2 regions of the Micromonospora sp. ATLC20 genome follow, and region 1 is predicted to be linked to the other one. Evidence: riboswitches for the same ligand, from Rfam matches in the RefSeq annotation. Region 1 holds a riboswitch; the other holds the start of a gene.
What was found. A riboswitch is a leader RNA that binds a small molecule or an ion and turns the genes downstream of it on or off. The one in region 1 is predicted to bind ZMP and ZTP.

Region 2: it holds a riboswitch for ZMP and ZTP, as region 1 does, so the genes downstream of both, AC2CHG_RS24980 (glycine hydroxymethyltransferase) here and AC2CHG_RS10700 (bifunctional 5,10-methylenetetrahydrofolate dehydrogenase/5,10-methenyltetrahydrofolate cyclohydrolase) in region 1, are expected to answer to the same signal.

The regions. Positions count from the first base shown of each region.
Region 1 covers NZ_JBXUOV010000035.1:11,945-16,304, forward strand. Annotated here, with positions in the region: gene AC2CHG_RS10690 (beta family protein) at 1-666, opposite strand, end outside; gene AC2CHG_RS10695 (hypothetical protein) at 795-1,814, shown strand; ZMP/ZTP riboswitch at 1,813-1,894, shown strand; gene AC2CHG_RS10700 (bifunctional 5,10-methylenetetrahydrofolate dehydrogenase/5,10-methenyltetrahydrofolate cyclohydrolase) at 1,908-2,774, shown strand; gene AC2CHG_RS10705 (endonuclease/exonuclease/phosphatase family protein) at 2,778-3,557, opposite strand; gene AC2CHG_RS10710 (sulfite exporter TauE/SafE family protein) at 3,732-4,360, shown strand, end outside.
Region 2 covers NZ_JBXUOV010000161.1:1,263-5,622, reverse strand. Annotated here, with positions in the region: gene AC2CHG_RS24990 (S8 family peptidase) at 14-1,498, shown strand; gene AC2CHG_RS24985 (hemerythrin domain-containing protein) at 1,605-2,105, shown strand; ZMP/ZTP riboswitch at 2,227-2,316, shown strand; gene AC2CHG_RS24980 (glycine hydroxymethyltransferase) at 2,335-3,771, shown strand; gene AC2CHG_RS24975 (hypothetical protein) at 3,836-4,087, opposite strand; gene AC2CHG_RS24970 (aminotransferase-like domain-containing protein) at 4,116-4,360, opposite strand, start outside.

The DNA.
Region 1 (4,360 bases):
CTGCCAGAGGTCGAAGTCCCGCCTGCGGAGCGGGATGGCGGTGCCGGCTGGTACGTGGGAGATCGTGGCGGGCATCGCTCCGGCGGCGACGACGACCGCCTTCCAGGGGTGGCGTCCGGCCCACACGAGGTGTTTGCGAACGAGGGGCTCGGCTGTCGTGAGGTGCCGGTCGGATGCCACCTCGGCGACGTCGATGACGAGGGTGCAGTTCTCAGGTCGCAGTTCGGTGGCGGATAGGACGTGGCGCAGTCGTGCGTCGGTTTCGGCGTCGTCCGGTTCGGTGTGGTGGGCGGCGAGCCGGAGAACGCCACCGTAGGGCGCGGCGGCGTAACGGACGTCGGCCAGTTGTGCGGGGGTGTCGTTCAGGTGGGCGACGGGCAGCGCGGGGATCCCCCACGGGTGCAGGTCGTCGGCGATGTCGCGGAGTGGCCGGCGGGTGCCGGTGGTGGGCTCGGGGAGGTGGCGCACGTCGACGGCGATGGCCATGTCACGCGGGATGCTGTCCTGTGCGCGTCGACTGAAGGTGCATGCGTCGGTGATCGGACCGCGCTTGGAGGGTGGCAGGTCGAAGATCGGGAGGATGTGTGGTGCGAGTTCGTCGGGGACGTGGCTGACGGCCTGGAGTTCGGCTTGGCGTCCTTTGAGGATCGGGTGGTAGCCCGTCATTCGCATCGCCCCACACGATTTCGACGACAGTCGCTAACGTCGATGTTCCACGTTCTGTGCCCAAACGACAACCGTACGTATCCAGAATGGGTCTGTCGGTGCGCTGCCGGGCTGGCAGGATCGGGCGGATGCGAATGGGTGCGGCGCGTGCGGTGGCGGTCGGGTGGGTGCGGGAGCGGATGCGTGCGGATCCGTCGATCGAGGGGGCGTTGTTCAGCGGGTCGACTGTGGGGTTGCCGGACGACGCGGTGCTGCCGGTGTGGTCGGACGTGGACGTGTTGCTGGTGCGCCGGGAGCCCGGTGTGAAGGTGGGCAAGTTTCTGCACCGGGGGGTGTTGCTTGAGGTCAGCACTGTCACGTGGGCGGAGTTGGGCGGCCCGGAGGATGTGCTGGGGTCGTGGGTGTTCGCGCCGATGTTCCGTACCGATGGGGTGATCGCGGATCCGTCGGGGCGGCTGGCGGCGGTACGGGAGCGGGTGGCGGCGGGGTTCGCGGATCCGGTGTGGGTGCGGGCGCGGTGCGCCGGGGTGCGGCGGCGCATCGAGGCCGGTTTGCGGGCGGTCGACGCCGCACCGTCGACCGCGGAGCAGGTGCTGGCGTGGGTGTTTCCGACGTCGTTGCTGGCGGTGTGGCCGGCGGTGGCGGGGCTGGCGGATCCGACGGTGCGGCGGCGGTATGTGCGGGCGGAGCGGGTGTTGTCGCGGTTCGGGTTCGCGGATCGGTACGCGGGCCTGCTGGACACGCTCGACGGCGGCGGTGTGGGTGTGGACGCGGCGCGGGTGCGGGAGCATCTGGCCGGGTTGGCGGTGGTGTTCGACGAGGCGTCGCGGTTGCCGCGGGAGGGGTTCGCGTTCGGGGCGGATCTGGGTGCGGCGGGGCGTCCGGTGGTGTTCGACGGTGCGGCTGAGCTGATCGAGGCGGGGCGGCATCGGGAGGCGATGTTCTGGGTGCTGGTGACGTACGCGCGGTGTCATGTGGTTCTGGGTGCGGTGGCGCCGGAGCGGGAGCGGGCGTTCGGGGCGGTGCTGGCGGATCTGGGGGTGGCGTCGGCGGCGGATCGGCGGCGGCGGGCGGACGGTCTGCTGGCGGCGTTGCCGGGGTGGCAGGCGGTGGTGGATGCGGTGGCGGCGGAGGCTGTGGCAGGCTGAGGGGGAACGCGACTGGCGGCACGGGGATGGGTGAACCATCGGGGAGCTCGTCGTGGGGGTCGACCGCCTGGGCCTCCGCGGGCGAGGTGTCGTATGTCTTCTGCGCGGTTGCTGCCGGGTGCCCCGGTGGCGGAGCGGGTGTTGTCGGAGGTCGCCGCGTCGGTGGCGGAGCTGCGTGCGGCGGGGGTGACGCCGGCGCTGGCGACGGTGCTGGTGGGTGACGACGACGCGAGCGCGGGTTATATCCGGATCAAGCAACGCCAGGCGGCCGACCTGGGTTTCGTGTCGCCGCACGTGCATCTGCCGGCGTCGGCGTCGCAGGTGGATCTGCACGCGGTGCTGGCGGATTTCAACGCGGACGCCACGGTGCACGGGGTGCTGGTGCAGTATCCGATTCCGGGTCACCTGGACTACGACCGGGCGTTGGCGGAGCTGGATCCGGACAAGGACGTGGACGGGATGCATCCGGTGAACATGGGCCGGCTGGCGTTGGGGTTGCCGGGTCCGTTGCCGTGTACGCCGGCGGGGATCGAGGCGTTGCTGGCGTTCCACGGTGTGCCGGTGGCGGGCCGGGAGGTGGTGATCCTGGGCCGGGGTGCGACGTTGGGGCGGCCGCTTGCGATGTTGCTGGCGCAGAAGCGGCCGACGGCGAACGCGGCGGTGACTGTGGTGCACACGGGTGTGGCGGACTGGCCGCGGTACACGCGGCGGGCGGAGATCCTGATCGCGGCGGCGGGGGTGCCGGGGATCGTGCAGCCGGAGCATGTGCGGCCGGGCGCGGTGGTGGTCGGTGGTGGGGTGCGGTACGAGGGACGGCGGTTGCTGCCGGACGTGGACGAGTCGTGTGCCGAGGTGGCGGGTGCGATCACGCCGCGTGTGGGCGGGGTGGGTCCGACGACGGTGGCGATGTTGTTCCGTAACGCGGTGGACGCGGCGCGGCGGCAGAGTGGGCTGGGTTGAGCGTCAGCCGAGGTCGACGACGAGGGGCCGGTGGTCGGAGATGGTGGCCAGCGGTGTGTGGACGGCGGTGACGGGCGGGAGCCGGTCGAGGCCGTGGCGGTCGGCGAGGATGTGGTCGAGTTGGACGCGGGGTTGCCCGGCCGGGTAGGTGGGGCGCCTCGCGAGGGGCCGCCAGCGGGTGAGTGCGGCGGCGGGTCCGGCGGGCAGGTTGAGGTCGCCGAGCAGGACCCGGGGTGCGGGCAGGGTGCGCAGGACGCGGACGACGCGGCGTAGTTGCCAGACGTTCCAGCCGGGGACGAAGGACAGGTGGGTGGCGGCGACGGTGAGGGGGCCGTGGGGGGTGTCGAGGACGGCGGCGAGCACGACGCGGGGTTCGTCGCGGAGCAGGACGAGTCCGCCGCCGGGGCCGGGTGCGTAGATGGGTGAGCGCACGGGTGCGGCGCGCAGGCGGGTGACCTGCCAGGAGCGGACGGGGTGGCGGCTGATCAGGCCGATGCCGTAGAGGGGTTCGCCGTGGCCGTCGTCGTCGTGGGTGAGGGGGCGGAACTGTTCTCCGGGGGTGCCGACGACGGCGGCGGCGAAGCGGTGGTGGTCGGCGTGCAGGGCGCGGGCGGCGACGGCGGTGAGGTCGAGTTTGCCGCTGCGGGTCTGGTCGCGGTCGACTTCCTGGAGGGCGAGGACGTCGGCGTCGAGGTCGGTGACGGCTGCGGTGAGCCGGTCGGGGTCGACGAGCCCGTCGGTGAGGGATCGGCCGTGCAGCAGGTTGAAGGTGGCCAGGCGCACCTGGACACCCTACGTCGTCGTGGGAGTCTTGCCGGGTGCTGAAGCTGTTGTGCTGTTCGATGCTGGTGTTCGTGGCGGTGGGGTCGGTCGGGGTGTGGTTGCGGCGTCGCCGGGGGCGGTGAGGCTGGCCACAGGTGGCGTTGTCGCTGGTGGTGGCGTGGGCAGAATGCGGCGGTGGATGCCCTGTCGTTGACGACGTTGCTGACTGCTGCCCTTCTGGCCGGGTGGGTGGACGCGGTGGTGGGTGGCGGCGGTCTGTTGTTGTTGCCGGCGTTGCTGGTGGCGGCGCCGGGTGTGCCGGTGGCGACGGCGTTGGGCACGAACAAGCTGGCGGCGATCTTCGGTACGTCGACGGCGGCGGTGACGTATGCGCGGCGGACGAAGCTGGACTGGGCGGTGGCGGGTCCGGCGGCCGGGTTGGCGGTGCTGACGGCGGGGCTGGGTGCGGCGTTGGCGGGTGCGGTGCCGGGCAGCGCGTACCGGCCGGTGGTGCTCGTGGTGCTGGTGGCGGTGGCGGTGTTCGTGCTGGCGCGGCCGTCGCTGGGTGTGGTGGCGTCGCCGCGGCGGCGGACCCCTCGGCGGGTGGTGGTGGCGGTGGCGGTGGCCGGTCTGGGCATCGCCCTGTACGACGGGTTGATCGGGCCGGGTACGGGGACGTTCCTGGTGTTGGCGTTCACGGCGATTCTGGGTTCGGATTTCGTGCACGCGTCGGCGATGGCGAAGGTGGTCAACGCGGGTACGAATCTGGGTGCGCTCGTGGTGTTCGGGTTGACCGGGCACGTGTGGTGGGCGTTGGGTGCGGC
Region 2 (4,360 bases), on a different contig from region 1:
CCTGGGAGTCTGTGTGAACAACCTCCGTCGCAAGACACTCGCCGCGGCGTCGGCAGTGACGCTCGGCGCCGGGCTCGCCCTCGTCGGCGCCACGGCACCGGCCGCGGCCGTCGGACCGGAAACCTCTTACATCGTGCTCGCCCCGCAGGGCAACAGCACCGCCAAGGCCGCCGCCCGCGTGGCGGCCGCCGACGGCACCGTGGTGGCCGCGTACGACAAGATCGGTGTGCTCGTCGTGCGCTCGTCCGCCCCGGACTTCGCCACCCGGGTGGCGGGCGCCGGCGTCGAGTCGGTCGCCTCCACCGCCGGCCTGGGCACCGCCCTGGACGAGGGCGAGACGGTCGAGGTGCCGGCCGCCGCCGTCGCCGCGGCCACCGGCGACCCGACCGCCGAGCCGCTCTACAACCTGCAGTGGGACATGCCCCAGATCCGCGTCCCGCAGGCGCACGCCGTGACCGGCGGCAGCCCGTCGGTCGTGGTGGGTGTGCTGGACAGCGGCATCTCCAGCAGCCACCCGGACCTGGCGACCCAGATCGCCAAGGACAAGAGCGCCTCCTGTGTGGGCGGCGTACCGAACACCGCCGAGACCGCGTGGAACCCCACCACCAGCGACCACGGCACCCACGTGGCCGGCACCATCGCCGCCGCCGTCAACGGCGTCGGTGTCACCGGTGTCGCGCCGGGCGTGAAGGTCGCCGCCGTCAAGGTGGTTAACGACGACGGCTACATCTTCCCGGAGGCGGCCGTCTGCGGGTTCATGTGGGCCGCCGAGCACGGCATGCAGCTGACCAACAACAGCTACTACATCGACCCGTGGGAGCTGAACTGCCGCAACGACGCGCGTCAGCGCCCGGTGTGGAAGGCCGTGCAGCGGGCCCTGCGCTACTCGCAGTCCCAGGGCGTGCTGCACGTCGCGTCGGCAGGTAACTCGAACTACGACCTGGCCCACAAGATCACCGACACCGGCAGCCCGAACAACGGCACGCCGGAGGAGCGCGAGAACCTCACCAACGCCTGCCTCGACCTGCCGGCCGAGGCGCCGGGCGTGGTGACCGTCGCGGCCGTCGGCCCGACCGGGGAGAAGAGCTACTACTCCTCGTACGGCCAGGGCGTGATCGACGTGACCGCGCCGGGCGGCGACACCCGGTTCCGGACCCAGGGCGCCCGCTCGACGTCCGCCGACGGCATCCTGTCCACCACCTTCAACACCGCCACCCGCACCAACGGGTGGGGCTACAAGCAGGGCACCTCGATGTCCAGCCCGCACGCCACCGGCGTCGCGGCGCTGGCGCTGTCCGCGCACCCGGGCATGACCCCGGGCCAGCTGTCCTCGTTCCTGGAGCGCACGGCGATCGCGAAGTCCTGCCCGTCGGGCGTCTACAACCCGGTTCCGCTGATCCCGGCGGGCCCGAACGCGTACGACGCGACCTGCTCCGGCGGGAACCGCAACGGGTTCTACGGCGCCGGCGTCGTGGACGCGTACAACGCGGTGAAGTAACCGGCATCCGCGTGGACCGGGCCCGGCGATCACGCCGGGCCCGGTCTGTTTGTCCTGGTGGGGCGCCGGGTAGGGGGGCACCGTCAGCCGACCTAGGAGGTAACCGGTGTCCACCGATGCGATCGTCCTGCTCAAGGAGGACCACAAGGAGATCCGCCGCCTGTTCAAGGCCTTTCAGGAGGCCGAGGAGGGACCGGCGAGCAAGCGCGGGAAGATCGTCGGGCAGATCCTCGAAGCCCTCACGGTGCACACCTACCTCGAGAACGAGGTGATGTACCCGGAGGTCCGCGAGCTGGTGCCCGACGTCGAGGACGACGTCCTGGAGTCGTACGAGGAGCACCACGTCGCGGACGTGCTCTGCTTCGAGCTGTTCACGATGGACGCCGGCGACGAGCGGTACAACGCCAAGACGACGGTGCTGATCGAGAACGTGCTGCACCACATCGAGGAGGAGGAGCAGGAGTGGTTCCCGAAGGTCCGCGAGGCGCTCGGCCGTAACCAGCTCCAGGAGATCGGCCAGCGGATGCTCGACCTGCGCCCCAAGGCGCCGAAGACGCCGACCGCCCCGAAGGCGCTGAAGAAGTCCCTCGATGCCGTGGTCGCCTGACACCGGCACCGCGACGCGAGCGGGACCGCCCCTCCCTCGGGGCGGTCCCGTTCGCGTCGCGGGGTTCAGTCGCCGGGACGGGCGGCCCAACCTCGCAGGTCCCGGCCGGGCCGGTAGGATCGGCACGGGCCGTGACTGGCGCGTGGAGATGGAGCACCATCGGGGAGCGGCCTCGTCATGAGGACGCATGCCGAGCGCCTGGGCCTTCCGCACGTCACCTGGAGGTCGCATGTCGCGCAACGCCGAGTCCACCGCCTTCCGCAGCGCGCTGGAGGTCGTCCGCGGCGTCGAGCCGCGCGTGGCCGACGCCATCGCCGCGGAACTGGCCGACCAGCGCGAGTCGCTCAAGCTCATCGCCAGCGAGAACTACGCGTCCCCGGCGACGCTGCTGGCGATGGGCAACTGGTTCAGCGACAAGTACGCCGAGGGCACGGTCGGGCGCCGGTTCTACGCCGGCTGCCAGAACGTCGACACCGTCGAGGCGCTCGCCGCCGAGCACGCCCGGGAGCTGTTCGGCGCGTCCCACGCGTACGTGCAGCCGCACTCGGGCATCGACGCCAACCTGGTCGCGTTCTGGGCGATCCTGGCCGACCGGGTCGAGTCCCCCGCGCTGCGCAAGGCGCAGGCGCGGCAGGTGAACGACCTGACCGAGGCGGACTGGTTCGCGCTGCGCCGTGAGCTGGGCAACCAGCGGATGCTGGGCATGTCGCTTGACGCCGGCGGGCACCTCACCCACGGTTTCCGGCCGAACATCTCCGGCAAGATGTTCGACCAGCGCAGCTACGGCACCGACCCGGCCACCGGCCTGATCGACTACGACCGGGTGGCCGAGGCGGCCCGCGAGTTCAAGCCGCTGATCCTGGTCGCCGGTTACTCCGCGTACCCGCGGAAGGTCAACTTCCGGATCATGCGGGAGATCGCCGACTCGGTCGGCGCCACCTTCATGGTCGACATGGCCCACTTCGCCGGGCTGGTCGCCGGCAAGGTGTTCACCGGCGACTTCGACCCGGTGCCGCACGCGCACATCGTCACCACCACCACGCACAAGTCGCTGCGCGGCCCGCGCGGCGGCATGGTGCTCTGCGGGCCGGAGCTGGCCGACCAGGTCGACCGGGGCTGCCCGATGGTGCTCGGCGGGCCGCTGCCGCACGTGATGGCCGCCAAGGCGGTCGCGCTGGCCGAGGCGCGCCGCCCCGAATTCGCCGACTACGCCCAGCGGATCGTGGACAACGCGCAGGCGCTCGCCGACGGGCTGCTGCGCCGGGGCGCGACGCTTGTCACCGGCGGCACCGACAACCACCTGGTGCTCATCGACGTGTCCGGGTACGGCCTGACCGGCCGGCAGGCCGAGCAGGCGCTGCTGGACTCGGGCATCGTCACCAACCGCAACTCGGTGCCGCAGGACCCGAACGGCGCGTGGTACACCTCCGGCATCCGCATCGGCACCCCGGCGCTCACCACCCGCGGCCTCGGCGCAGCCGAGATGGACGCCACCGCCGAGCTGATCCACACCGTGCTCAGCCAGACCACGCCCGGCACCGGCCCGGACGGCGCCCCGTCGAAGGCGAAGTACGTGCTGGACCCGGCCGTCGCCGAGTCCGTCGGCAAGCAGGCCGCCGACCTGCTCACGCCGTTCCCGCTCTACCCCGCCGTGGACCTGACCTGACCTGACCTGATATGACGGCGGCGCCCCGGGAGAACGAGTCTCCCGGGGCGCCGGTGTGAACGGGTCAGCGCAGCGGGCGCTTCAGGTGGTAGCGGTGGACCTCGGTGCTGCCCTGCACGTTGTTCACGTCCTCGGCGGCGGAGACCAGTTCCCAGCCCTCCCGGCCGACCCGGTTGAGGTGCGCGATCGCGGTGTCGCCGTACGCGGTCACGTCGGTGCGTGACCCGTCCGGGCCGTACCACACGAACGAGACGTGGAAATTGCGACCCTGACCCTGATACCGACGAACGAGCAACGCGTACTCCCAGGCAACCATTCGTCCATTATCAACAGACGAAACGGCGTCAGGAAACACGCACGGTGCCGGAACCCTGACACTCCGGTATCGCACCACCGGTCATGGCGTCCGTGACCAGCGCGGCCAGCCGGTCCAGGCCCACATCGATCGACTCCGGTGTGACGGCGCTCACCGACAGCCGCAGCGCGTTCACCGGTGTGCCCGCGTCGTAGAAGTGCGCCATCGGCGTCCAGAGCACGCCGTACTCGCGCGCCGAACGGTGCAGCAGCGCGTCGTCGACAGCGAACGGCA